2 regions of the Pontibacter akesuensis genome follow, and region 2 is predicted to be linked to the other one. Evidence: riboswitches for the same ligand, from Rfam matches in the RefSeq annotation. Region 2 holds a riboswitch; the other holds the start of a gene.
The links. Region 2 has a riboswitch for thiamine pyrophosphate ahead of thiS (sulfur carrier protein ThiS). Riboswitches for the same ligand answer to the same signal wherever they lie in the genome.
Positions count from the first base shown of each region.

Region 1: linked by a shared signal. The riboswitch ahead of A0W33_RS11160 (TonB-dependent receptor) and the one ahead of thiS (sulfur carrier protein ThiS) in region 2 are both predicted to bind thiamine pyrophosphate.

Region 1 is NZ_CP014766.1:2,593,464-2,608,080, forward strand. It holds gene A0W33_RS20760 (T9SS type A sorting domain-containing protein) at 1-2,225, shown strand, start outside; gene A0W33_RS11145 (AAA family ATPase) at 2,362-2,892, shown strand; gene A0W33_RS11150 (aldose 1-epimerase family protein) at 2,895-3,770, shown strand; gene A0W33_RS11155 (hypothetical protein) at 3,905-4,153, opposite strand; TPP riboswitch at 4,382-4,478, shown strand; gene A0W33_RS11160 (TonB-dependent receptor) at 4,539-7,010, shown strand; gene A0W33_RS11165 (acyl-CoA dehydrogenase family protein) at 7,307-8,485, shown strand; gene ruvB (Holliday junction branch migration DNA helicase RuvB) at 9,601-10,647, shown strand; gene queG (tRNA epoxyqueuosine(34) reductase QueG) at 10,901-11,845, shown strand; gene A0W33_RS11180 (hypothetical protein) at 11,847-12,038, opposite strand; gene A0W33_RS11185 (ferritin-like domain-containing protein) at 12,215-13,015, opposite strand; gene A0W33_RS11190 (ferritin-like domain-containing protein) at 13,036-13,767, opposite strand; gene A0W33_RS11195 (BatD family protein) at 14,077-14,617, shown strand, end outside.
Region 2 is NZ_CP014766.1:2,766,332-2,780,948, forward strand. It holds gene A0W33_RS11800 (thiamine phosphate synthase) at 1-628, opposite strand, end outside; gene A0W33_RS11805 (hydroxymethylpyrimidine/phosphomethylpyrimidine kinase) at 631-1,401, opposite strand; gene thiC (phosphomethylpyrimidine synthase ThiC) at 1,495-3,291, opposite strand; gene thiS (sulfur carrier protein ThiS) at 3,335-3,538, opposite strand; TPP riboswitch at 3,619-3,725, opposite strand; gene A0W33_RS11820 (aminopeptidase P N-terminal domain-containing protein) at 3,931-5,226, shown strand; gene A0W33_RS11825 (OmpA family protein) at 5,596-7,068, shown strand; gene A0W33_RS11830 (aspartate carbamoyltransferase catalytic subunit) at 7,350-8,273, opposite strand; gene pyrR (bifunctional pyr operon transcriptional regulator/uracil phosphoribosyltransferase PyrR) at 8,287-8,835, opposite strand; gene A0W33_RS11840 (hypothetical protein) at 9,192-10,676, opposite strand; gene A0W33_RS11845 (EVE domain-containing protein) at 10,876-11,283, opposite strand; gene A0W33_RS11850 (hypothetical protein) at 11,331-11,525, opposite strand; gene A0W33_RS11855 (hypothetical protein) at 11,532-11,741, opposite strand; gene A0W33_RS11860 (hypothetical protein) at 11,754-11,948, opposite strand; gene A0W33_RS11865 (hypothetical protein) at 12,115-12,510, opposite strand; gene polX (DNA polymerase/3'-5' exonuclease PolX) at 12,741-14,444, shown strand; gene A0W33_RS11875 (glycosyltransferase family 9 protein) at 14,560-14,617, shown strand, end outside.

The sequences.
Region 1 (14,617 bases), 170 kb from region 2:
TAAATGCTCAACTTGTAAGAGATCCGTACAATGAAAGGGCTGATATAATCTTCACGGAGGGCAGTAAGTTTAATGCTGATCCGAGTACTTGGGCCTGGTCAGTAAGCAAGGCCCCTAATAAAAACGATATCAACAACGCCATGTACTTGGTTACAAGGGATGCCTCCAATAATGATTGGATAGTTATAGGCGGTGACCGGTTATCTACAAGCGGTACCAGCTATATCGATTTTGAGCTATTACAGAAGTCTGTAACGAGAAATGGAACCGGCAACGGCTTTACATCTTTAGGAACTGAAGGCGGCAGAACGGTGGGTGACCTTGTAGTTTCTATGGAGTACAGCAACGGAGGGTCAAAGCCTATTGTCAGGATTTACCGCTGGCAGGAGGTATCACCCGGTGTGTACGACTATGTGCTGCCGACAAGAGACTTGAGTGCCTTGGTTTTCGCCGAAACAAATAGAACTGGCTCGGTAGACGTGCCTTTCCGCGGCTTTGGAAGTACCAGTTACTCTCAATATGCCTTTGTAGAAGCAGCCGTCAATGTAACAGGAGTTTTGAGAGAAATTGCCGATCCATGTACTGCGCTTAGCATCAGAACCATATTTATAAAGACCAAAGCCTCCGACTCGCAAACAGCGGCACTTAAAGACATGGTGGAACCTATACCTGTGACGATAAACTTTGGTTCCGCTACAATTGCCTATGGAGGCCCATACTGCCCGGTAGGAACTGCCACAGTCACTCAAACAGGCGTAGCAAATGGTACATATAGTAGCACTACAGGTTTAGTTTTAAACGCTACTACAGGAGAAATAAACTTGGCTATCAGTATACCCGGCACCTACACCGTAACATACACTTACACTACAAATGGTTGTGAAAAGACTACGCCTGCAACTGTTGTAATTAATGCCGCCCCTGTGGCACCAACACTTTCTCCAACGCAGCCAACCTGTACCGTTCCTACAGGAAGTGTGACAGTAACGGCCCCGGTAGGAACAGGCTTAGAATATAGCCTGAACGGCGGCACATGGCAAACCGGCACAAGTTTCTCTAATCTGGCGGCAGGAAGTGCTTATAGTGTTAGGGTAAAAAACAGCGGGGGCTGCATCTCTGCTCCAACTACCGGAACGTTAAACTCCCAGCCTCCTACCCCCGCTGCTCCAACAGCAGATGTGGATCAGCCAACCTGTACGGTAGCCACCGGAAAAATCAGCGTAACTTCTTCAACTGAAGGGCTAAGTTTCAGTATCAACAGCACTAATCCTGCAGACTTCACTAATACTACAGGGATTTTCGATCTGCTTACTCCTGGTAGCTACACTATCAGGTCGAAGAGTGGGGTGTGTATTTCTGATGGCGTAACAAAGGTAGTGAATGCTCAGCCTCCTACACCGCTTGCGCCAGTGCTTTCAGTAACGCAGCCTACCTGTACAGTTGCGGCCAAGATTGTTATTACTTCCAGCACCACTGGTTTAAAGTTTAGCCTGGATGGAGGACCATATGCCGACTATCCTGCAGGCGGTTATACAGGCCTTACCCAAGGTGTGCATTCCATAAAAGCCCAGAATGCTAGCCTTTGCGTATCGCCAGCTGCCACGGAAACTATAAACGCCATTCCGAACCCACCATCTGCACCTACAGTAGCTATAGTAGATGCCAGCTTGTGCGGGCCTGCCACTGCCACTGTTACAGTTACTTGTCCGTTAAACACAGAGGCGGAACCTAACCGTTATTCTTATAGTAACAACGGAGGGGCTTATCAGGCTAGCCCTGTGTTTGGCAGCTTAGCTGCTGGCGCCGGATTTAGCATTACTGTGAAAGATAATGTAACAGGATGTGTGTCTTCTGCCACTGACTGTAACAACTACACAACTGCTAGCTGTACCCAACAGGTAGCGACTATTACCCAAACCCAATCCTCTGTTCAGTCGATACAAGTTACTAGTGAGATGAAAGAGAGTAAGTCTCTTACCGCTTACCCTGTTCCGTTCTATGACAATGCTACAGTAGAGTTCACATCTGAGCGTAATGGAAATTTTGTAGTCAACCTTTATGACCTGAAAGGAAGTTTAGTGCGGGAACTGAAGTCTGGTACAGCCAAACAGGGTGAGGTAAATAAGATTGAAGTAGACGGCAGCAACTTACCGGAAGGAATGTATCTGGTTCGCGTTGTTAATGGAAATGGGTCCAAAACTATAAAGCTTCTTAAAAAACAGTAAGCGTTAAATAACAATAAGCATTAGGGGGTGCTTTATTGTAGGAAGGGGTGCCGGAGAAAAGTCTCCGGCACCCCTTGTGCTTTATAGACCGTTAAGTTTCCGTGCATCCTATCACTGTATTTACGACCTTTACCCCATGCTGAAAATAGCGATTACCGGGCCGGAGTCTACAGGTAAATCTACCTTGGCGGCACAACTGGCGGAGAAGTATGATACTGTTTGGGTGCCGGAGTATGCGCGCAGCTATGTGGGCAACCTGGGCAGGCCCTATACCTTGGCCGACATAGAAGCCATTGCCAAGGGGCAACAGGCCCTGGAGCAGCAGCTGGAGCAAAAGGCAACGGGCCTGCTCTTTGCCGATACCGATATGCTGGTGCTCAAAGTCTGGAGTGAGCATGCCTTTGGCCACTGCCCCGCGTGGGTAGAAGAGAAACTGCGGGCCCAGGAGTATAACCTTTACCTGCTGATGGGCGTTGATTTGCCCTGGGAGCCTGACCCGCAACGCGAGCACCCGCACCTGCGCCAGTTCTTCTACGATTGGTATAAACGCGAACTGCAGGCGCTGCAGGTACCCTTTGTAGAAATACAGGGACAGCGGGAGGAGCGACTGTTGCAGGCCTGCCGGCAGGTGGAGGCACTGCGCTATGAAAACAAAAAACTTAATTGATTATGCTATACTTCCTCGAGAACGATAACTATAAAGCGGGCGTCGATACAGTTGGCGCCGAACTACACCATTTCATCAAGAAAGATGAGCAGCTTGAGCTGATCTGGCAGGCCGACACGGACGTGTGGGCAAGCCACGCGCCTAACCTGTTCCCCATTGTGGGCGAGTTGCCAAACCAGCAATATACCTTCAAGGACAGTACCTACGACATGAAGCGGCACGGTTTTGCACGCCGCAAGGAATTTAAGCTGGTAGACGAGCAGCACGACAAGCTGGTGTTCGAACTCACCGAGGATGAGGAGACGCTGCAGCACTACCCATTCCATTTCAGGTTTTTGGTGGCGTACACGCTGGACGGTAGCACGCTGTCTGTTTCATACCACATTACCAACACCAGCGAGTTGGCTATGTATTTCTCCGTGGGCGGACATCCCGGCTTCAGGGTGCCTTTTTACCCTGGCGAGAAGTATGAGGACTACTTTATCGCGTTTGAGAAAGAAGAAACGCTGCGCCGCCACCTGCTCAACGACCAGGGCCTGTTAAGCGGAGAAACGGAGTTGCTGGCTAAGCGTGGCAACCGAATTCCCCTGGACCCGGCGTACTTCGACAAAGACGCCATTGTGCTGAAGTACCTGCAGTCGGAGCGGGTGCAACTGGGCAGTACGCACCATGACCGCCGCATTGAACTGGCATTTGAGGATTTCCCGTTCCTGGGCATTTGGGCGAAGCCAAACACAACCGAGTATGTGTGCATCGAGCCCTGGTGCGGCATTGCAGGCAGTGTGGGCGAAAGCGGAGAACTGAAAGAGAAGGAGGGAATAAACAAGCTGGCCCCGGGGCAATCGTTTGAGCGCACGTACAGCATTACGGTGCTGTAAACAGGCCGGAGCCAAAACGTAAGGCCTGTGTTGCCGAAAGGCTGAAGCAGCAGCGGAGCAAGTATAAAAAGAAGAATCCCCGGCTATGCAAACTGTGTGCGGCCGGGGATTCTTTGTTTTGGAAAAGTGGAAGTTCAGTGTAGCGATGGCTCCGGGAACTTGGGTACTTTTATTCTTCTGATGTCATACTTTGGCTCATAGTCGTTGATTGGCAGCGAGATGCCCGGTGGCAGGTCCAGGTCAGGCAGGTCGTCTCCAAGTGGTTCACCCCCGTCATCGTCGTTGTCGGTGGATGGTGGGCGGTTAAATTTCTGGCGCGGGGCAAAGGCGTAATAGGCCAATATGGTTAACAGGGCTACTGTGTATAATATACTGATCATCATTCTACTTCTACTTTAAATTTCTACTTCTGCTTATCTTCCCTTAAGGCAGAAATCCTTGCGCCAAGCGGCTAAGTATAATGTGCCTTAGTTATGTTTTACAACGTACTTTTCGGCTAAGTGGTTATCCATCAGCATTAAAATTTAGTGGCAATTTAGCTGGTGAGGGTGATGTGATTACGTAGTATAAATAATCTAAGTTTTGATTTAAGTATAGTTCCTCCTATCTTTGCGGCAGTTTAGGGGTGCCTTAATAAAACGGGCTGAGATCATACCCATTGAACCTGATCCGGGTAATGCCGGCGAAGGGAAAACACGGTGAACGAAATGTGGCAGGTTGCATACCCCTGGCATTCCTGCATTTTCGAACTTTCCTTTTTACAGTATCATGAACAAATTTCTTATTGCCGTGGTAGCGATGCTGCTGCCGTTGCAACTGCTGGCTCAGTACCAACTGAGCGGACACGTGCGCAACGCCACCTCCAAAGAGGGCCTTGCAGGCGCAACTGTTGTGCTGGAGCGCACGCAAACAGGCACCACCTCGGGCACTAACGGCTCCTTCTCCTTCAACAACCTGCCAGCCGGCGCCTATACGTTAAAAGTGAGCTTTCTGGGCTTTGAGGAGCAACGCGTAAACGTAAACCTGCAGCAGGATACTGATCTGAACATTACGCTGCGGCCGAAGGCGCTGCAGGCAAGCGAGGTGGTGGTGCAGGCCACCCGTGCCGACGAAAGAACGGGCACCACCTTCACCAACGTGACCCGTGAGGAAATTGAGGAGCGCAACTTTGGGCAGGACCTGCCTTACCTGCTGGAGCAGACGCCATCGGTGGTGGTAAACTCTGATGCGGGCGCAGGCGTGGGCTATACCGGCATCCGCATCCGGGGCTCCGACATCACACGCATTAACGTGACGGTAAACGGTATTCCGGTAAATGACTCTGAGAGCCACGGGGTGTTTTTTGTGAACATGCCTGATTTCGCCTCGTCGGTGCAGGACATACAGGTGCAGCGCGGTGTGGGCACCTCCACAAACGGGGCAGGTGCCTTTGGTGCAAGTATAAACATACAGACGGAGCGGGTGCGCCGCGAGGCCTACGCCGAAACCGACAACAGCTATGGCTCCTTCGACACCTGGAAAAACAACGTTCGCTTCGGTACTGGGCTGATTAACGGGAAATTCGCTTTCGACGGACGCCTGTCCCGGATTAAGTCAGACGGCTACATCGACCGTGCCTCCTCCGACCTGAAGTCGCTCTACTTCGCCGGAGGCTACTACGGTGATAAAACTACGGTGAAGTTCATTACCTTTTCGGGGCAGGAGCAAACGTACCAGGCCTGGTATGGCACCCCTGAGGCGCTGGTATACGGCAACGCGCAGGATCTGAAGGATTACATCGACCGCAACTACATTGAGGGCAGCGACCGCGAGAACCTGCTACGCTCCGGCCGCACCTACAACTACTACACCTACGACAACGAGACAGACAACTACCAGCAGGACCACTACCAGCTGCACCTGTCGCATGACTTTGTGCCGGGATTAAGCTTTTCGGGTGCGTTGCATTATACTTACGGGCGCGGCTATTATGAGCAGTTTCGTGCCGAGGATGACCTGGAGGACTATGGCCTGCCAAATGTGGAAATAGGCAGTGAAGTCATCTCCACATCAGACCTTATCCGCCGCCGCTGGCTCGACAATGATTTTTACGGCGCCACCTATGCCCTGCAGTACAACCCGAACCAGCGCCTGAATGCCACCCTGGGCGGTGCCTGGAACAGGTACGACGGCAGCCACTTTGGTGAGATCATCTGGGCACGCTACGCCTCCACCTCCAACATCCGCGACAGGTACTACGACAACGACGGGCAAAAGACGGATTTCAACATCTTCGCCAAAGCCAGCTACGGCCTTACAGACAAACTGAGCCTGTTCGGGGACCTGCAGCTGCGCACCGTGAAGTATGAATTCCTGGGTTTTGACAACGACGGCGACAACATCACCCAAACGGCAGACTTTACCTTCTGGAACCCAAAAGCGGGCATTACTTACAGCCTGCAGCCGGAGCACCAGTTTTATACTTCTTTTGCGGTGGGTAACCGCGAGCCCGTGCGCGACGATTTTACCGAATCGACGCCTGAGAGCCGGCCGAAGCACGAGACGCTCCGCAATGTGGAGGCAGGCTACCGCGGCATGTTTGGAGTGGGCGAGATTCTTGGGCAAGGTATAACGGCCGATGTGGAGGCGAATTACTTTTACATGAATTACCAGAACCAACTGGTGCTGACGGGGCAGATCAACGATGTGGGCGCCTACACCCGTACTAACATTGACAAGAGCTACCGGCAGGGCGTTGAGTTTTCAGGTGCGCTGCGTTTAGGTACCAGTGCCAGCCTGCGCAGTAACATCTCCTTCAGCGAGAATAAAATTCAAGGCTTCAGCGAGTTCCTGGATGATTACGAAACCGGCGACCAAGTACGAACGGATTTCCGCGAAACCACCATCGCCTTCTCACCTGACTGGGTTACTGCCACGCAGCTGGAGGTGGAGGTGCTGAAAGGGCTTCGTGCGGCGCTTATTTACAAAACCGTAAGCCAGCAGTACCTGGACAACACCGAAAACGACAGTCGCGCCATACCTGCCTACCAGGTGGGGGATGTGCGCCTTCGCTACAACATCAAGTTTGAAAACGTACTGAAGGAGCTGGAACTGGGGCTATTGGTAAATAATGTGTTCAACGAGAAGTACGCGGCCAACGGCTATACCTACAGCTACATCTACGGTGAGCAGTATACCGAGAACTTCTACTACCCACAGGCCCTGCGCAACTTCCTGCTATCGGTAGGGCTTAAGTTTTAGAGGCAAGCAAATTATAAAAAAGTAACCCACCCCTGCCCCTCCAAGGAGGGGAATTATCAGCACGAGTAAAAATCCCCTCCCTGGAGGGGCAGGTTAACGCATCTACATAAAGTATAAGGCATTTTATACTTACATTTTACAAAAGGCTCCGTCATCTGATGGAGTCTTTTGTTGTATGGGCGGATGCACCTCCCGAAACAAAAGGCACGCAAAGTTATTCTACTGGGTGTACGGCATCTGCCCGAATATTTTATCTTTGCGTAATACCCTTTTCCCAAAAAAACTAAACGAAAGCTATGGCATACGAATCCGCAGGAGCCCCTGATTACTACAACATCGACGACCTGCTAACCGAGGAACATAAACTTGTGCGCCAGTCTATGCGCGATTTTGTGAAGCGTGAGATCTCACCAAACATCGAGCAATGGGCACAGGAGGCGCATTTCCCTTCTGAAATTGTGAAGAAGTTTGGAGATGTGGGCGCCTTTGGCCCGACTATCCCGACGGAGTATGGCGGCGGTGGTCTCGACTACATCAGCTACGGCATTGTGATGCAGGAAATCGAGCGCGGTGACTCAGGCATGCGCTCCACGGCTTCGGTGCAGGGCTCATTGGTAATGTACCCGATCTACAAGTATGGCTCGGAGGAGCAGCGCAAGAAGTTCCTGCCGAAGCTGGCGAGTGGCGAGTGGTTGGGCTGTTTCGGCCTGACCGAACCCGATCATGGCTCCAACCCCGGCGGCATGACCACCAACATAAAGGACATGGGCGACCATTACCTGCTGAATGGAGCCAAGATGTGGATCTCGAATTCACCGGAATGCCAGGTAGCGGTAGTATGGGCGAAGAATGAAGAAGGCCGCATCAAAGGGGTGATCGTGGAGCGCGGCATGGAGGGCTTCACCACGCCCGAGATACACGGCAAGTGGAGCCTGCGTGCCAGCACCACCGGCGAACTGGTGTTCGACAACGTGAAAGTGCCCAAGGAGAACCTGTTGCCAAACGTTGAGGGCCTGCGCGGGCCGCTCGGCTGCCTTGACTCCGCCCGCTACGGAATTTCCTGGGGAGCCATCGGTGCTGCCATCGACTGTTACGAGTCTGCGCTGAAGTATAGCCTGGAGCGTATCCAGTTCGACAAACCCATCGGCGCCTTCCAACTCACACAGAAGAAACTTGCCGAAATGCTGACCGAGATAACGAAGGCCCAGTTGCTGGCCTGGCGCCTCGGCACCCTGATGAACGACGGCAAAGCCACTACGCAGCAGATTTCCATGGCCAAGCGCAACAACGTGGACATGGCGCTGCACATTGCACGCGAGGCACGCCAGATCCACGGCGGCATGGGCATCACCGGCGAGTACCCGATCATGCGCCACATGATGAACCTCGAATCGGTGATCACCTACGAAGGCACCCACGACATTCATCTGCTTATCACAGGCGCTGACATTACCGGGATCCAGGCGTTTAAATAATCGTTGATCGTTATCTGTTGCTCGTTTTTCGGGTGGCGGAGTGAGGATAAAAGTATAAAAGAGGCAGCTGCGGGAGTGGCTGCCTTTTATACTTATTTAGCATTCCTGCTTCTGGCGCAAGCGTGGGTTTGCCGAATAAACTTTTTCGAGGAGTAGCTGTAGTGAGCCTCTCACCCAGCCCTCTCCCCCAGAGGCGAGGGAACGCTGCTGTTGGTTTCGCCGAAGTATAGTTGCTGTTGTATTAACCCACCCCTGCCCCTCCGAGGAGGGGAATTTACCTCACTCCAACCCCCTCCTAAAAACAGGGGAGGGAGTGGTGGTGCTACTTTTACTCAAGTATAAGCGCTGTAGCAACTGCTGTTCAGCGGACAAGTCGCGACCTGTCCCTACAAAGGGAATTGTCTGGAGGAGTAAAACATCCCCCTACCCCCTTCAAAGGGGGACTTAGCCTTTATTGCATTGCAAAAGCAGTGGCTAGCTGAACCGATTCCAGTCCTTGGGTGGGGGTAGGGGCCCTCGAAAAAGAGCGCCTTTGGAGTTTTTCGGTCCCGCGGGAGCGGGATTGCGATGCGCCAGCGAGCAAAGAAAAGGGCCCGGCGCGATGCCCGAGGACGTGGCCTCGCTCATATAGGGCCCCTACCCCAGCCGTGAGCGCTCCAACGCCAAAGGTGGAACAATAGGTATTTGGGAGCTGGAGGATCAGCGGCAGCTATAAAAGACAGCTTGATTCAGGTTACAGAATTGTAGCTATACAAGTATGGCTGCAGCAGTCTACGGCATAAGCGGACGCTTGCGCCAGGTAATGTAACAAGTATAGCCGCGGCTATGCAAGTATGGCTTTTCAAGCCAGTCGGGTTACAAACTCATCATCACGTGTAGGGCTACGTAGCAACAGCCTGTCCATACTTTATACCTTACAGAACTAATTCTGTTTATCCTCTAATCCTGCAAATCCTTATTGATATCAATTGCTAATTTGATTAGATTTATGCTTGCGAACTATAAAATAATTAGCAAAAAAGCGTAACTTCGTTTCTATAAATGGAGCCAATCAGCGGCAAAAACTGTTATCTTTAAGAGCAGCAAAAGCGCTTTTAGGAAGAAGAAGTATACGTATGAGAGAAGATTACCTGACTGGCGACAAAGAGCACTTAACGCCGGTTGAACGCGACATAGACAAGGCACTCCGCCCCCTCAGTTTCCACGATTTTGCGGGGCAGGACAAGGTGGTGGAGAACCTGAAGATATTTGTGCTGGCGGCCAAGCGCCGCGGTGAGGCGCTGGATCACGTGCTGCTGCACGGCCCTCCGGGATTGGGTAAAACGACGCTTTCGCACATCATCGCCTCTGAGCTGGATGCTGGCATCAAGATGACCTCTGGCCCGGTGCTGGACAAGCCAAGTGATTTGGCGGGCCTGCTCACCAACCTGGAGACGAACGATGTGCTGTTCATCGACGAGATTCACCGCCTCAACCCGGTGGTGGAAGAGTACCTGTACTCGGCCATGGAGGATTACAAGATCGACATTATGCTCGACTCCGGTCCGAACGCCCGCTCGGTGCAAATCAGCCTGAACCCGTTTACGCTCATCGGCGCAACCACACGCTCAGGTTTGCTTACGGCCCCACTGCGTGCCCGCTTCAGCATTAACTCGCGCCTGGAGTACTATGATGCCGAACTGTTGACTTCGATCGTAAAGCGCTCGTCGGCCTTGCTGGGTGCGCCTATACATGCGGATGCCGCGTTTGAAATTGCCCGCCGCAGCCGTGGTACGCCCCGTATTGCCAACAACCTGCTGCGCCGCACCCGCGACTTCGCCCAGGTAAAAGGAGACGGCACGATTACCGTGGAGATTGCCAAGTTTGCCCTGAACGCGCTCGACGTAGACCAGAACGGCTTGGACGACATGGACAACCGTATCCTTACCACCATCATCGATAAATTTAAAGGCGGCCCTGTGGGGCTCTCTACCATCGCGACGGCTTGTGGCGAGGAGGCCGAAACGATTGAGGAAGTATACGAGCCCTTCCTGATTCAGGAAGGTTACATTAAGCGCACCTCGCGTGGCCGCGAGGCTACCGAGATGGCATACCGCCACCTGGGCAAGATACCGCCGCAGGAGATTGCCTCCGGTGGGCTCTTCAGCCAGCCCGGTGCCTAAAGATAACTGTTTGTGATTTTTTCTAAAGAGCAGGCTTCGTGGCCTGCTCTTTTCTTTTGTTAGGACCTCGCTGCGAGCGTCTGTTACAACATAATGTAACAAACCGCTCCAACTTCTCCTAGTTCAAGAAAGGAAGTTGGTTACTGCTGCTGATCCCACTACATCCTCATTATCTCCCTAAAACCATCGGGTTGGATTTATTTTAACTTAATTTTGTTTCTCCTGAAGTATAAACAGCGGTTACAAGTATAAATTGAGCAAAGAGAAGTATACATACCTGATCAAGCAGAAGGCGCAGGAACTGGGCTTTATGTACTGCGGCATCTCCAAAGCGGATTTTCTGGAGGAGGAGGCGCCACGGCTGGAGCGCTGGCTCAACCAGAACATGCACGGCCAGATGCACTACATGGAAAACCACTTCGATAAGCGCCTGGACCCGCGCCTGCTGGTGGATGGGGCCAAATCTGTGGTGTCGCTGTTGCTCAATTATTACCCGGAAAAGGAAAACCAGCAGCAGGAGGAGGATACTTACAAAATATCCAAGTATGCCTATGGCACCGATTACCACTTCGTGATTAAAGACAAGCTGAAGACACTGCTGGCGTACATCAACGAAGAGATAGGGGAGGTTGGAGGCCGCTGCTTTGTGGATTCCGCGCCGGTGCTGGATAAGGCCTGGGCAAAGAAAAGCGGCTTGGGCTGGGTAGGCAAAAATTCAAACCTGATCACGCCGCAGGTAGGCAGCTTCTACTTTATAGCTGAGCTGATCATTAACCTGGAACTGGAATACGACGGGCCGATAAAAGATTACTGCGGCTCCTGCACGCGCTGCCTCGATGCGTGCCCGACAGGTGCTATTACCGAACCCTATGTGGTGGACGGCAGCAAGTGCATCTCCTACTTCACCATTGAGCTGAAAGACCAACTGCCGCAGGAAATGAACGGGAAATTCGGAAATTGGGTGTTTGGCTGTGATATCTGCCAGGATGTGTGCCCGTGGAACCGTTTCAGCAAACCGCATCAGGAACCGGCTTTTGCGCCGCACCCCGATCTGAAGCACCTCAAAACCAGCGATTGGCAGGAGCTGACGCACGAAGTTTTCTCGCAGCTGTTCAGGAAATCAGCCGTGAAGCGGACAGGCTACAATGGCCTGCTGCGCAACATTCTGTTTGTGCAAGATAGCCCTGAAAAGGACTAGCCTATACTTTGGGTTTCAGAAACACCCTGTTCAGGATGAGCAGGTACATGCCCGAGAACTGTTCGTAGCACCAGTTTCTCAGTTGCTTTAGCTCGGCTCGCTCCAGCACTTTAAACGCTTTGCGCAATTCTTTTTCAAACAGCATCTTATCAAAGCTAACCTTCAATAAAATGGTTTTAACGTATTCCAGCATTTCAATAAACATGAATTGGTAATGTGTTTATTAATACGGATGATGAAGCTAAAAGTGTCGGAATATTTATAAAAAATCACTCAATAGCTTAAGTGTTAGAACGTTTGAAAACAAAAAGGCCAGGAGTTGCAATCAAGCAGTTCCTGGCCTTCTATAGTAGTATGAACAGTTATTCGCTATGCGATAAACAGCGTTGCAATGTTCATTACCTGCTCCTTCGTAAGCGGCTCATCGAATGCCTCTGTAGCAGCATCAGTGGATACACCGTTGAACCCAGCGATGTTCACGCCTGCCTGCATTGTCTCGGCTTCGCCCATGTATACTGCGTTGGCAGCAGCAGGAACCATTTCGCCTTCCGGTCCGCCCGTAATCCAGCCTTTCAGGCCGCGAATTCTACGCACAATAGAGGCGTGGCGTGCCTCCACAGCATGGATCTGCAGCGCAGCTGTCAGTACAGCAGGGTTGCCTGCTAAGTTAGCAGCCTGTCCTTTGTAGGCACGAACACCGGTATCCTCAAAAGCCTGCGATAACGTCATAAACGTTTGAAGATCAGTGTTCCAGTTAGGGAATGCGCCTCCTGCCGAAAAATCGAAGTTTGGCTTACCGGTTGGAGTGCCGCCTGCTCCCTGAATGGCTGTTTTCAGGAATTCAACGTGCGCTACTTCATTGTCGCGTACGCTCTCGAAAAAGTCTCTGGTGTCACCGAAGTTAAGGGCTGAGCTGTTCAGGCCCTGGATGTAAAACTCTGCCTCCAGGTACTCCAGTGTCAGGGCAAAGTTCAATACTTCCAGTACGCTGCTGGTCGACTGTCCGTATGCCTTCTTGAACATGGTACCCATGGCCAGTGGCACAGCGGCCAACGCCACTTTTTTGCCGAAGCTGCCCAATCCGCTAAATGCCTCGCGGCGCGAAGCCAGACGCTGGTATACTTCCGGGTCTGTCTTCTCTATATCTTTTATTATATTAAATATGTTCATTTCTCTTGTCCTCCTGTTGCTTATTTAGGTAAGTTGCTGAAGTTAATTTTAGTTTTGATGAAAGGGGCGGCTGCCGTCAGCACCTCGGTAGGTGACATGGCTCTGTCCAATCCCTGTGCATCAATAACCGCCTCGCCATACTCCCTGTCGTTGTTGCTGATCAGGTCGTGAATAGCAGCGGCGTGTCGGGCCTCAACCGATACAATCTTACCGGCCAGCAGTAGGTAGGTTAAGCCATCACCTGTGTCTGTAAAAAGCTTGCCGGCCCCGTTATAGGCGGCTACACCGAGGTCTTCAAACGTTCTGGCTGTTTCCAGCACGCTGTTTTTGTTTGTGAAGTTCACAGCGCTGAAGTCCACCTCCAGGCCTGGAATGGCATTTTTGCCAAGGGCAGCCTTGAAGAACTCGCGGTGCGCGACTTCATGCGCTTTCAAATCCATCATTACCTGCATTTCTGCGGCAGAAAGTGCGCTGCCTGATTTTGCCACTACTTCCGTGTAGAAAGCGGCTTCCAGTTGCTCTAGTGCATAGGCATAGTTCAAAACGCCTGTATCACCGGATCCGAGGTCTACCTCACCGTTCATCGGCGGGTTTACATCGTCATCGTCGTCATCGCACGAGGTGGTTAGCAATATAGTCGCGGCAGCGGCAGTGGCTCCGGCGTAGCGGAAAAATGATCGGCGCTGCATCGGGCTCAGCAGGTGCTGTCCTAGACCCTGGCCATTCTCCTCAGGTTTAGCTAGTTCTTTCATATAGTTTGGTTTTTGAGTGATATAAATTTTACTGCAGAAGAGGTTGACGTCACCAACAATGAAGCCTATACCTCGTCCCAAGCCAACTACCTACGGCAGCGGGTTTGCATCTGGATTTAGAGGAAGTGCAATTTTTAACTGTGTTGCAACATGGTTGTGGTGCAATTGCCTGGGGGAGATCGTGCGGTCGTGCGGAAGCAGAAAGTGGCCTGACGCACTTAAATTCCGCCTTTCAGCGTTTTATGGCAGAAAGTGTTAAATTTGAAACTTAGATTCAGGCCTGACTGCCGAAAAAACGAATACAAAACCATGCGATCTATCTGCCTTACTTTTATACTTGTATTTATGCTGCTTGTGCCCGCATGGGCGCAGCAGGTAAGTATTGAGTTAGGCAAAAGCCCGTTGCCGCTTAACCAGTACTACACCATCTCGGTGCGCCTGCAAAACCAGCAGTTGCAGGAGTACACGCCCTTCCCGGACATAGAGGGCTTTAAGAAGAGCAACAAGTACTCTACTACCAAAACCATCGTTACAGGCGGCAGCACCACCACCATCCTCACCATCACCCAGAATTATGCGGCACTGGAGGAGGGGGAGTATGTGGTAAAGCCCTTTTCCATGAAGGTGAACGGGCAGGCGGTGCAGTCGCAGGGGATGGAGGTAACCGTTACGCCGCTGCAGGCCAATGCGCCGCAGCGCAGTAACCAGCCCGACCTGATCACTCCCGAAGCCGACCAGGAGCAGGAGGTGGAGCAGTCCGTGGAGTTTATCGACAAAGAAGACAATGCGTTCCTGACGGTCTACACCAACAAGGATGAGGTGTTTGTAGGGGAGGGCGTAAACGTGGTGC
Region 2 (14,617 bases):
GTAACGGTTGTAGGTTTTGCTTGATCTCTGAAATGGCAGCAGCTCTGTTTGCCGCGAGTGTAATAGCCGAAGAGACTGCAATGCCGTGTATACCTGTCGGTAGGAGCAGCGGCACATCTGCTGCCGTAATGCCACCAATGGCTACAATGGGTATGGTAATGCCAGCTGCGCTGCATTGTTCAAGTATGGCCGTGTAGCCTTGCAGGCCTAGTATGGGGCTCAGGTTGTCTTTGGTAGTTGTAAAACGGTAGGGGCCGAGACCAACGTAATCTACTCCTTGCTCTAGCAGCCGCTTTACATCCTCAAAAGTATTCGCCGTGCCTCCGATAATCTTTGTTGGACCCAGTAGCTTTCGAGCTTCTGCCGGAGCCATTTCCAGCTTGCCGAGGTGTACCCCATCTGCACCTACTTCTGCTGCCAGGGCAGGATTATCGTTAAGTATAAATGTGCTGCCGTAGTGCCTGCAAATGCTTTTCGTCTGTAGCGCCAGTGCTTTCCATACTTCGTAAGGCTTATTTTTTACGCGCAGCTGTACCCAGTCTGCTCCGGCACGGCAGGCAGCTTCGGCAGCCTGTGCGTGTGTCTGCTTGTCTGTCTCCTGTGTGATGTAGTGTAGTGTCGAGATCATGTTTAATAATGATGATAGCCTAACAAGGTATGGTTGCTGTTGAGAAAGCGGGTAGTATAATCTTTGGCTTTGCGGCAGGCTTTGTGCAGCGGATAATTTTGTGCCAGTAACGCCGTGATAGCCGCTGAAAGCACACAGCCTGAGCCGTGCTTGCCCACGTGTACCTGCTGCTTCGGCCGGAAAGATTTTGCCTCACCTTTATAGTATAAGTAATCATACCCCGGTTTCTCCTGGTTATGCCCGCCCTTTAGCAGTACATGGCAGTGTTGGCTTAGCTGGGCAGCGGCTTCTGGTACAGGTGTATCCGGTAGAAGCTGTTGCATCTCCAGCCAATTAGGAGTAATCAGGTATAGCTGCTTACAAAGCTCCTTTAGCTGCGCCGCCTGTACCTGCTCATGAAAAGTGAATCCTGCGCTGGCCTTCAGAATAGGGTCCCAGATCAGCCTGGTATCAGGCGAGAGTTTTTGCATCACATCCATTAGCTGCTGTAATACGTCCAAACTTGGCACCAGCCCGATTTTAGCATAGGGCACTTTATACTTGCGTAAAAAAATCTCAAGCTGCCGCTCCATCTGCTCCATACTTAGCCAATCTAAGCCCTCAAATTCTGATTCGTGCTGGTAGGTGATGGCAGTGCACACACTTAGCCCCTGCACTTTCAGCGCCTCGAAGGTTTTAATGTCTGCCGTTAAGCCCGCACCACCACTAGGGTCAAGCCCGGCGATGGTGAGGGTATAGGGCCTTTGTTTTGGCATGTAGTTTATACTTTTCATGTTGCTGCTTTTTTTGCTGACCTCGTTCCGAAAGCTTAGGCACGGGCTACAAGCTTGCGCCAGCAAGAGCGCCATTAGTTGCGTGGATAGAGGCTAAGAATAAATCTCCGCTCCCTTTGCTTTGGCATACTCCCGTAACTCCTGCGTAATTTTCATAGAGCAGAAGTGGGGGCCGCACATCGAGCAGAAGTGCGCTACTTTGGCACCTTCGGCAGGTAAAGTTTCGTCATGATATTCACGGGCGGTGTCAGGGTCGAGGGCAAGGTTAAACTGGTCTTGCCAGCGAAATTCGAAGCGGGCTTTGCTCAGGGCATTGTCGCGGTACTGCGCGCCCGGGTGGCCTTTGGCTAAGTCGGCGGCATGGGCAGCTAGTTTATAAGTGATCACCCCGTCCTTTACATCCTTTTTGTTCGGCAAGCCAAGGTGCTCTTTTGGTGTCACGTAGCAAAGCATAGCGGTGCCGTACCAACCAATCATAGCTGCGCCAATAGCTGAAGTGATGTGGTCGTAGCCAGGGGCTATGTCGGTAGTGAGCGGCCCTAACGTATAAAACGGCGCCTCACCGCATACTTCCAGTTGCTTGTCCATATTCTCTTTAATAAGGTGCATCGGTATGTGCCCAGGGCCCTCGATAATCACCTGCACATCATGCTTCCAGGCAATCTTTGTCAGTTCACCAAGTGTCTCCAGTTCAGAAAATTGAGCAGCATCGTTGGCATCAGCAATAGAGCCAGGGCGCAGGCCGTCACCCAATGAGAAAGCCACATCGTAAGCCTTCATTATCTCGCAGATCTCTTCGAAGTGCGTGTACAGGAAGTTTTCTTTATGATGGGCCAGGCACCACTTCGCCATAATAGAGCCACCTCTCGAAACTATTCCTGTTACACGGTTAGCCGTGAGCGGCACGTAGCGCAGCAGCACACCGGCATGTATGGTAAAGTAATCCACGCCCTGCTCTGCCTGCTCAATCAAAGTATCTCGGAAAATCTCCCACGTCAGGTCTTCGGCTTTACCGTTCACTTTTTCCAGCGCCTGGTAAATCGGAACGGTGCCAATCGGAACGGGAGCGTTGCGTATAATCCACTCGCGGGTTTCGTGGATGTTTTTGCCTGTAGAGAGGTCCATGATGGTATCGGCGCCCCAACGGCAGGCCCAAACAGCTTTCTCGACTTCTTCCTCTATACTTGAGGTAACAGCAGAATTACCGATGTTGGCGTTGATCTTCACCAGGAAGTTACGGCCAATGATCATGGGTTCGCTCTCGGGGTGGTTGATGTTGGAAGGAATAACGGCACGACCGGCAGCTACCTCCTGGCGCACAAACTCTGGCGTGATGTAGCCTTTCGGTGTGTTGGCTCCGAAGCTGTTACCGGCATGCTGGTGCCCCATTTCTGCATTCTCTGCCAGGCGCTGGTTCTCCCGGATGGCGATGTACTCCATCTCTGGTGTGATGATGCCTTTGCGGGCATAATGCAGCTGCGTTACATTCTGGCCTGCTTTGGCACGGTACGGTTTGCTCAGGTGCTGAAAGCGCAATGTCTCTAAGCTGGCATCATTCAGTCGCTCCTGCCCATACTCCGAAGTTATACTTGGCAGCTGCTCCACATCACCACGGCTCACAATCCACTCTTCGCGAAGCCTTGCCAGGCCCTGACGCACATCAATCTCTACTTCTGGGTCGGTAAAGGGGCCGCTAGTGTCATACACCGTGACAGGCGGGTTCTGCTCGCGCTCTTCTACACCCAGAAACTTGGTTAAGGTATCTTCTAAGGAGATTTCGCGCATGGCTACTTTTATATTATGTAGCTGGCCCGGTACGTACACTTTGCGTGAGCCCGGAAATGGCGTGCGCGTAATGGCACTGGCGGTAGGGGTTTTGTCTTGTCTCATGTTTTCTTCTTGTTGATTTTCTGTTGAAAGGGGAAAAGGAGCATCAGCCGCCCTGGGTAGCGCGAATGAGCGTGAGTCGGTCGTTGGGCTGCAGCAGGTAGGAGGCCCAGTTGCTTCGGGGTAAGACCTGGTCGTTAACGGCCACGGCTATGCCACGCTGTTGCTCGAGTTGCAAAAGCTGAAGCAAAGCAGATACGGAGGAAGGCTCAGAGAGCTCCTTAGCTTGGTTGTTTAAGAAAATTGTCATTGTTTGCTCGGGATAGGATGCAGCTAGCACTGGCGCTTACTGGCCGAGCAGAATTAAGAAGAAGCAGGAGGACAGGTGTGTATCTCGTCATAACTTTTCCCTTCGTCAGTGCTAACTGTATCAGGTTCAGAGGGTATTTCTCAGTCCTGCCTTTCTGTTTGGCGACAGGACACCCCTAAAGTGTTGTGCTAAAGGTATAAATTTTACTTTGTACTTTCCAAATCCATACTTGCTGGCTACACAAGTTTTAGTGATAGTAACCTAATGCGTGGTTTATACCATAGTAAATTTGGTGGCTTTAAAACCTAGTAGGCACTTTCCAATTGCTGAAGCTATATATTTATACTATTTTTAACCCCTGAGCTACTCCTATACATCAAAGAAATAAAACGATGAAATACAATCCTATCGGGCAGGAGCTGTTTGTGCACAACCGCCGGAACTTCTGCCGGCTGCTAAAGCCAGCCTCCATCGCCATATTCCACGCCAACGATGTAATGCCCACCAGTGCCGACGGCACGATGCCGTTTCGCCAGAGCAGCGATCTGTTTTACCTGACCGGCGTGGACCAGGAGGAAACCATCCTGCTGCTTTTCCCGGATTACAAAGACCAGCGGACGCAGGAAATCCTGTTTGTGCGCGAAACGAACGACCACATCCTGACCTGGGAGGGCTACAAGCTTACCAAGGAGCAGGCGCGGGAGGTGTCGGGCATCCAGCAGATCTACTGGACCCACCAGTTCGATCAGGTCCTGAACTCGCTGATCTTCGAGGCCGAGCACGTTTACCTGAACAGCAACGAGCACCTGCGTGCCGTGGTGGAGGTAGAAACCCGCGATGCCCGCTTTATCAAGAAACTGCAGGCGCACTACCCTTTGCACAAGTATGAGCGCAGTGCGCCCCTCATGCACCAGTTGCGTGCCATTAAATCTGAGCAGGAGGTAGCGCTGATACAGGAGGCCTGTAACATCACGGACAAGGCGTTTCGCCGGCTGCTCGGCTTCATCAAACCCGGCGTGATGGAGTATGAGATAGAGGCGGAACTGTACCACGAGTTTCTGCGCAACCGGTCCAAAGGCCCCGCTTACCCGCCCATTATTGCCTCGGGCCAGAATGCCTGCATCCTGCACTACGTGGACAACAGCCGCGAATGCAAGGACGGTGATCTGGTGCTGATGGACTTTGGTGCCGAATATGCCAACTACGCCGCCGACATGACCCGCACCATTCCCGTGAGCGGCACCTTTACCAAGCGGCAGCGCGAAGTATACGAGTCGGTGCTGGTGGTGATGAAAACGGCCATCCAAATGCTGGTGCCGGGCAACACCCTCGACCAGTACCACAAGTTTGTCGGCACGCTGATGGAGAACGAGCTTATTAAACTCGGCCTGCTGAAGGAGGAAGACGTGCGCAACCAGGACCCGGACAAGCCGCTGTACAAAAAATACTTTATGCACGGCACTTCCCACCACCTAGGCCTCGATGTGCATGACGTGGGAAATAAATTCCGCCCCTTTGAGGAGGGTATGGTGTTTACCTGCGAGCCGGGCATCTATATATGGGAAGAGAACATCGGTATCCGCCTGGAGAACGACATCCTGATCACGAAGAGCGGGCCAAAGGACCTGATGCAACACATCCCGCTAGAGGCCGACGACATTGAGCGGCTCATGAAGAAGAGAACCTGAGCAGGTACTGAACCGGAAGTATGCTAAGGATTACCACACTGTTGCTGGCAGCCCTTTTTCTTGTGCTCACACTCATTTTAGACCCTTTGCATCAAATTTTTTTTCAGAAAACAACCTTGTGCTGTCGTATCAGTTTGAAGTATAGGTTTAGCCACACTTGAATAAAAAGAGTGCAAAATTACGGTGTGGCTTCCAAGGTGTTATGTTTTATTAAACTCTGATCAGCCTATGGATAAAACTTTCCTCTCTCTCATAAAGCGTGCGGCTATACAGGCTTCTAAACGGCATCGGGTTCATTTTTTAGAAAAGAAAGTAAACTTGATTAATTATATGCACGTATTGTCATATCAAAATATACATTGTAGAACTATGCAAACACAATTATCGAAAATTTGTAAAATGGCTTTTGCACTGGTGTTCTTGCTTTCAGCAAGTTCTAACCTGTTTGCACAAAGCGGCGATCAAAGAACGAACATACAGATATACGGAAGTGCCTTACAGTATAAAGGAGACATCACAGGCGACAAAGACTTCGGTGACCTGGAATGGGGTGGTGGTCTCTCGCTTAACCGTTATATCAGCCCTTCGTTTGATGCAGGTCTGCACCTGACGTATGGTAGTACAGAGGCCAAAGGCACAGGTACTATGATGGGAAGCATGTTTGATGCCCAGATGGGTACTGCCATGTTAGGCTTACGCCTTAAACTGTATGGCAACATCCTGAAGGAGGACGCCTTTATCGGCCCGTACCTGCAGATTGCCGGTGGTGGTGCCTGGGCTAAGACAGACGCGATGCGCGCTGATGGCTCGATGCAGGAAGACGACAAGTTCTTCACGACTGCTGCCAGAGGTGGTGCCGGTATTCGTTTCCGCTTTTCTGATGCGGTGAGTGCCTTTGTTGAAACCAACTACATGGTTATTGGCCAGGACAAGATTGACGGCATGGACATGGGCGACAACGATCGTTTCCTGATGCACAACGTAGGCCTTGGCTTTAACCTGGGTAAGGCTACAGACACGGACATGGACGGTGTGCCGGACAGAAGAGACGAGTGCCCTGACACCCCAACTGGTGTGCAGGTAGACAAAAAAGGTTGCCCACTTGACGGTGACGCCGACGGTGTTCCGGATTACCAGGATGAGTGCCCTACTGAAGCAGGTGTTGCCAACCTGAATGGTTGCCCGGACCGCGACGGTGACGGTGTAGCTGACAAGAATGACCAGTGCCCTGATGAGGCCGGAACAGCTGCCACAAACGGTTGCCCTGACGCTGACGGTGACGGTGTTGCCGACAAAGACGACAAGTGCCCAGATACCCCAGCCGGTGTGCAGGTAGGTGCTGATGGTTGCGGTGTTGACACAGATGGTGACGGTGTTGCCGATTACGAAGATGCTTGCCCGAACACTGCAGGCCCTGGAATGGCGAACGGTTGCCCTGAACTGGATGCCGAAACGCTAAGATTACTGGAAGAGAAGGTTCGCTTCGAGTTTGACCAGGCCCGTGTACAGGATTCTTACAAGCAATTGCTGGATAGCATCGTAGTAGTTCTTGGTAAGTACCCGGATCACGTGCTGCTGATCAAAGGACACGCTGATTACATCGGTTCTGAAGAGTACAACCAGGCGCTTTCTGAAAGCCGTGCACAAGCTGTGAAGGATTACCTGATTCAGCAGGGTGTGCAGAACCCAGACCGTTTGGTAACAAAAGGTTACGGTGAGAGCCAGCCACTTGTACAGGTGAACGAGCGTCTGCCACGCCGCAGAACTGAAAGCCAGAGAGCCAGAAACAGAAGGGTAGGATTCGAAATGAACACCCCGGACATGCAGCTGAACCTGGAGTAATTAAAAGAAATTACCTAACACAAAAAGCCCCGCTGGCATAAGTCAGCGGGGCTTTTTGTGTTTATAAGAATTTATGATGCTGCTTTTGCCGCAATGCTGTTCCACAAAGTATAATTCGTGTAGCAGCGCCTAAAGGAAGTATGCGTTTAAGTGCGGCAAAGGCAAAGTTTAATTCAAGGTAGTGCCTTTTGGCTGTGAAGCTTAACTTATCTGGCACAGCCGGAATGCCTTTAAATGAATTGTGGTGGCAGGGATTTTACAAGTATAAAAAGTATAAGAACTTACCCGTTTTGCGCCAGCAAGTATAAAACAGCCATGCGGATGGCCACACCGTTTTCCACCTGGTTCAGGATAATGGAGTGGTTCGAATCAGCGGCATCAGAACTGAGCTCCACACCGCGGTTGATGGGGCCGGGGTGCATCAGCACAATCTCTTTGTTCAGGCTGTCCAGCAGCTTTTTGTCAATGCCGTAGTAGAGCGTGTACTCACGCAGCGAAGGAAAGAACTTCATTTGCTGGCGCTCCAGCTGGATGCGCAGCACATTGGCCACATCACACCACTCCAAAGCCCTGCGCACGTTTGTCTCCACTTTTACGCCCAACTGGGTGATGTGCTTTGGCAGCAGGGTGCTTGGCCCACACACCATCACCTCGGCGCCTTGTTTCTGGAGGGCAAAAATATTGGAAAGCGCCACCCGGGAGTGCAGAATATCACCGATGATCACCACCTTTTTGCCAGCTACCTCCCCTAACCTCTCCCGGATAGAAAACGAATCCAGCAGGGCCTGTGTCGGGTGTTCGTGCGTGCCGTCGCCGGCGTTTACGATGTTTGCCTTGATGTGCTTGCTCAGGAAGTGCGGGGCACCGGGGCTGGAGTGGCGCATCACAATCATGTCCACTTTCATTGCCAAGATGTTGTTTACCGTGTCCAGCAGCGTTTCGCCTTTTTTCACCGAAGAGGAGGAGGAGCTAAAGTTAATCACATCGGCCGACAGGCGCTTTTCAGCCAGCTCAAAGGAGAGGCGCGTGCGCGTGGAGTTCTCAAAGAAAACATTGGCAATGGTGATGTCGCGCAGCGAAGGCACTTTTTTGATGGGCCTGTTCAGAACATCTTTAAAATTATCAGCCGTCTCAAAGATGAGCTGGATGTCTTGTGGGGTGATGTCTTTGATGCCTAACAGGTGCCGGACGCTGAGCTCTTGCATGGGGGGAGAATATTTATTCGTCGGATTTGGTGATAAGCCATATGGCATCTTCTGCTGCCTGCTCGCCTTGCCACTCCACCAAAACCCGCTGGCTAAGCAGGGAATTTACCTGCCGCCCCACATAGGTTGGCTGAATGGGCAGGTGGCGCGTGTACAGGCGGTCGATAAGCACGAGCAACTCCACATTGGCCGGACGGCCGTAGGCGATCATGGCATCCAGCGCCGCCCGCACCGAGCGGCCCGTGTACAGCACGTCATCCACCAGGATTACCTTTTTGCCCTCTACCAGGAAATCAATCTTAGTGGCATTGGCGGCAATCGGTGTATCGCGGCGGCGGAAATCATCGCGGTGGAAAGTGGTATCGAGTAGGCCGGTAGGCACTTGTTTGCCTAGAATGGCGGCTAAGGTGCTCTGAATACGCTGGGCTACGTACTTGCCACGCGGCTGGAGGCCCAGAATAACAGAATCAGAAAAATCACCGTGGCTCTCGATGAGCTGGTGGCACAGGCGCATCACCATGATCTCGAGCAGTTGCTGGTTTACGATGAGTCTTTTCTGCATAGCGGAAGAATCTGTTGCAAATATAGAAAGTCAGGTGAAGATGCGAAAGTTTTTGGGAAATTAGCGTGAAAGGAGGAGATGGTTTAAAGTATGGCTGCGGTGCTTGTGCTGGTCTATGCTTGCATAGGTGCGGCTATACTTATTTCAGCGGCATTACCTGGCGCGGGCGCCCGCTAATGCACATGACTGCTTCTGCAATGCAACAAAGGCTAAGTCCCCCTTTGAAGGGGGTAGGGGGATGTTTTACTCCTGCGGATAATTCCCCTCCTCGGAGGGGCAGGAGCTGCGAGGGCTCCAACTAGAGCCCTCGCAGCTCCTGCGAGCGTCTGACGAAGTATAGCTTTCAAACTACCTCCTCAAAAGCTGATCTTATTGATATAAAATACTCTTCTAGGTGGCCCGTTCTCCTGGCGGATGCGCTGGAAGCCAAAAGCGGCCATGCTGTTGCCGTACCAGCGGATAATTCCGGGCTGGTCTACACCCAGAGACTTTTCTTTCTCCCGGTAGAGCTTAATCTCCAGCTTGGTTTCCTCATCCTCATACTTGTTTTCGTTCATGATGTGGTACAAGATTTCGTTGTCCTTTGGGTAAGCCATAACTACGCGGCCATCGGGGAAGTGCTGCAACTCCACCGAATGGCGCAGATCATACGTGGTGACGCCGGAGAGCCTAAAGGTGTTGTCCCAAAGCAAAGTGCCATTTCTATCAAAGCTTAAAACAACGGCATGGCTGCGTTTGATCTCCTCCGGCTCCCTGTACCGGGCAAGGATAGGAGCTATGCCCGGGTGGCCGATGTTACTGCCTTTGTACACCGAGTAGTACGCCTCTGCGCCCAGCAAATAGCCAGTGGGCGTCACAATCAGGTCGTGGAGGAGCAGGCGGTAGTTGTAGCCCGGTTTGCGGCCGGCACGCAGTCGCTCTGCCTCGCGCCGGCGGGTACGCGCTTCGCGGCGCGGCTTCATGTACTTTAAAAAATTCTTAAGCTGCAGCATGTTGTAAAATTCTCCCTCTACCGCGTCGGCAGAGAGGGGCATGGTGAAAAAGCCCTGGCTGTAGCGCAGGTCGCGGGAGCCATACGTGCCGATCAAGAGCTTCTGAGTAGTGTCGCCGGGTGTTATCTCGGCATTTAGCAGGCTCTTGTCCTCTTTCTGGAGTACAAAAAAGTTACGCAGCAGTTTCCCCTGTGCGTCAAAGCTTTTCACCTGTAAACGCGAAATGCGCCCGTTCGATTCGGTTAGCACCGCATCCACACGCCCCTGTTCCGGATCTGCCAGCAAATCAGAGAATTTAGACTCATCGCCGTAAATAGAGGGCAGCCGTTTTACCTCGGCAGAGGCAGGGTTGAGGTGAAACAGCACGGGCTTCTGGTCTTTGCTGTTCTGGCCAATGATAAAGTAGTTGCCTTTTAGTACGTTAAATTCGTAAATGGCATCGATATGCTCCAGCTCGAACCGCTTGTGCCGTACGCTTCCTGTTTTGTGATGCAGGCGCACAAAAGTATATTCCTGGTAATCATCACCATCAAATGCCAGGTAGGTGTAAGGCGCTTCGGTGTAGTAGCGGATAAAGTCGCTGTCAGGCGATATTTGGGCAGTGTCGCTCCATACTTCCTCCAACTTGTGGTTATACTTGGTGAACCGGAAGGTGGCAATCGTTTCCCAGGCATTACTAACCTTGTGGTACACCAGCAAGCTGCTGTCGGGTAGGGCAATAACCTCCACCTCGGTTTCTTCGGGTATCAGGGGCAGTTCCAGGCGTATAGGCTGCGTGGGTTCCTGTGCCAGCAGCGGCAGGAGCACAAAGGCCAGGATCAGGGTGAGCAGGTAACGGGCGTGTCGCATAAGGTTCGTGTGTTAGTGCTATCCTGTGGCGGAAGAGGGCAAGGTGCTGGCTTCCGTTTTGCCGGGCAAGGTATTTCCTGTCTTCAGTGTTTGCCCACAAAATAAAACTTAACCATGCCCGGATATAAAAATAGCGGCTAAAGCATTTTACTGCAATTAGCCGCCATTCGTTGTTTTTTGCTGCGTGTAATTTCAGGCGCTAATTGCCCAAAGCCAGCAATACATCAAACTCCTCGGCTTTCAGCGGCATTACGGAAAGGCGCGACTGGCGGAGCAGCGCAATATCCTGCAACCGCTCGTCTTTCTTGATCTGCTCCAATGTTACAGGCTCCTTAAAGTCACGGAAGGGCACCAGGTCTACCACCACCCACTTGCCCTGTTCCTCAGAGGTTGGGTCGGGGTAAGCGGCTTTATCCACCTTGGCAATGCCCACAATGGCCTTTTCGGATACGCTGTGGTAGAACAGCACCAGGTCGCCGGGCTGCATTTGCTGCATGTTGTTGCGGGCCTGGTAGTTGCGTACGCCGTCCCACATGGTGCGGCCGTCTTTCACTAAGTCTGCCCAGGAGTATTTATCAGGTTCTGATTTTGCTAACCAGTGTTGCATTTGTAAAGTGTGTAAGGGTGTAAAGGAACGGGGCGGCAACGGTTGGATTATGGCCGCTCCAGGTTTTTTGGTTTAAAGTACAGTTTTAGGTTGACGATGGCGGCTCCTACAAGCAAGCCGTAGATTAGCCACAGCAGGGTAGGGGGCACCGCATCGGTAAAGTGCAAAGCCACTGCAAAAACAAACAGCCAGGCTGTTACCAATTTCCTTTTTTGAAGTGTAAGTGTCTCGAATGTTTTCATGCGCATTTAGTAAAGTCTTTTGGTGTTTGTTTTGTTTTGACTGCGTGCCTGCCGGTATAGCAGCACCTCGTTTGCGAGCACGGCAAAAAGTATCCCCAGCACAATGCCTGTCCAAAAAGGATCGGCGCGAAGTATAACAAGTATGGCTACCAGCACCTGCAGGCCCACCCGCAGGAGGGTTCTGCTGTTCAACGAAAGGTTTTGGAGTGTTTTCATGGCAGTGTAGGGCTAAGGTTTCGCTGATTTCTTGTGCTTTACAAATATCCAGACCTCCAGAGCAAACTGCACCAGGAGCACACCTAACAGCATGCCCCCAAAAAGGCTGATAAACCTGTCGGCCATTACGAGGGCCATAAACGCCATAAGCAGCAACATGGCAGCTATGGTTCGGGTTGTTTTGGAAAGGCTTCTGTAATACAGCATAGGCGTTTCAGCTTATAGATTGACGCTTGAACAGAGCACCACTTATATCGGCAGACCAAAGCTCCGGAAATCAGCCTGCCACAGCCAGTACCGCTCCGGAAAGGGAGTAGCCATCGGAAAGAGGTTCATTCTTCAACTATAACGTAAAGCCGGGTAAGCTTTTATTCTAATATTCTATGCGCTGCACTTTCAGCAAACTGTCGCTGCTCTGCACTATTCTGATTTTGTACTCCAGTGGAGGGTTGCTGCCCTCCTCCATGCGTACCTGCACGAGGTTTTTTTCCAACTGCTCCCAGGTGCCTTCCTCCTCCTGCAGCCCGTCGGTTGGGGCAATCTCGTAGCGCTTAATCACGCCGCCGGGCTCCAGCGTAAAGCCTGTGCGGCCCCGCGAAGGCGGAAAATCATATGTGTTCGGGCGGTAGGCCCAGATGCCATCACTATCTTCCTCAAAAGAATGCAGCCATGTCTTGCCCACTAACTGAGTGGCCAGCTTGTCGTTTTTCTTGCAGGTAACCGCCATAAACGTCAGGCACAGCAGGCATAGCAACGAAGCGTATTTCATAGTTTGGGTAAATGTTTATATGCTAAGATAGGTGATTTTGCCTGGATATAGAAGTATAAGAATGTAACTATTTGCACCAGGGGTGATGGCTGGGTGGCATGGGCGCTCTAGCTTCTATATACGAGGCTGCGCCAAAATAGAGTTGCCGATCGGGCACGAAACGATGGCGCGCCGCTGCCATGGTTCGGCCGCTTTTTCTATCTTTGTAGTACACAGACAAGAATCAGGCTTTGGAAAATAAGAAGATTATAAAACAGTTTAAGCTAGCGGCCGAACTGATGGAGCTGCACGACGAGAATCCCTTTAAGATCCGCTCGTACACCAATGCGGTGGGCGCGCTGGAACTGGTGGAGGAGCCGCTGGAGCAGCTGACGCAGGCGCAGTTAGAAGGTATACAGGGCGTGGGCAAAGGCATCGCGGCCAAGATCATCGAGATCAACCAAAACGGCTCTTTTGCCGAGCTGGACCAGATGCTGCAGGTAACGCCGAACGGCGTGGTGGAGATGCTTCGTATTAAGGGCATAGGGCCTAAAAAAGTGCGTAACCTTTGGAAAGAGCTCGGTGCCGAAACGGTGGAGGAACTGCTGGAGGCCTGCGAGCAGGACAAGGTAAGCAAGCTGAAAGGCTTCGGTGCCAAAACGCAGGAAAACATCAGGCAGGCGCTGCTTTTCACGCAGCAGAACCGGGGCAAGCTGCTTTATGCCGAGGCAGAAAGTATGGCAGCGCAGCTGCATGAAAGTATACAAAACGTTTTGCCAAACGCTGAAGTGGAGTTGGTGGGCGATGTGCGCCGCCGCCTGGAGATTGTGGAAAGCCTGCAGTTTATACTTGCCACCGAGGCGCCGGTGCAGGCACAGCAGGCGCTGCAAAGTATAGATGAGCTGGAGGAAAATGTGAAAGCCTCAGGTCCGCTGGTGTGGCGCGGCCACCATGCCACGAGTAATTTATCGGTGGAGGTGAAGCTGGTGCCGAATGCACGGTTTGCCAACGAGGTGTTCCTGCACTCTGCCGCTGTCGAGCACCTGGCGCAGCATTTTACCAGCAGCACCAACCTGCTGACGGTGGTGCGGGAGCAGGGCTATGATTCGGAGGCGGACATTTACAAATCAGCGGGCATGGCCTATATTGCGCCGGAACTGCGCGAAGGAACTAACGAGCTGCAACTGGCGCTGGAGAATAAATTGCCTACGCTACTGGAGTTATCCGATCTGAAAGGCAGCCTGCACAACCACAGCACCTATTCCGACGGGGCGCACACGCTGGAGCAAATGGCCATCTTCCTGCGCGACGAAGGCTACGAATACCTGGGTATTTCTGATCATTCTAAAACCGCATCCTACGCCGGTGGCTTGCGCGAGGGTGATGTGCTGCGCCAGCAAAAAGAGATCGATGAACTGAACAAGAAGCTGGCTCCTTTCAGAATATTTAAAGGCATTGAGTCTGATATTTTGGGCGACGGCTCGCTGGATTATGCCGAGGACATTCTGAAGACGTTCGACTTTGTAGTGGCCAGCATCCACAGCAGCCTGAACATGGATGAGCAGAAGGCTACCACACGACTCATCACCGCTATCGAGAACCCGTACACCACCATGCTTGGCCACCCAACCGGTCGGTTATTACTGCGCCGCGAGGGCTACCCGATCAACCATAAAATGGTGATTGATGCCTGCGCTGCCAACAACGTCATCATCGAGATCAATTCAAACCCCTGGCGCCTCGACCTGGACTGGCGCTACGTGCAGTATGCGCTCGAGAAAGGAGTGCTGCTAAGTATAAACCCGGATGCCCACCACACCAACGGCTATGCCGACATGAAGTATGGCGTGCTGATGGGCCGCAAAGGAGGCCTTACCAAAGAGATGACCTTTAACACGAAATCGGTGGAGGAAGTGGCGCAGTATTTCAGGGAGCGGAAGGAGAAAATAAAGTAGCAGGAGAAACTGGCGCAAGCGTCCGCTTGTGCCGACGTGCACGAAAATCTCCTTCCGAACTTATTGCTAGCGCAAGGCACAAGCGGACGCTTGCGCCAGAACATTAGAGTATAACATGCCTAAAATTCTCATACTCCGTTTTTCATCTATCGGCGACATCGTGCTGACGACGC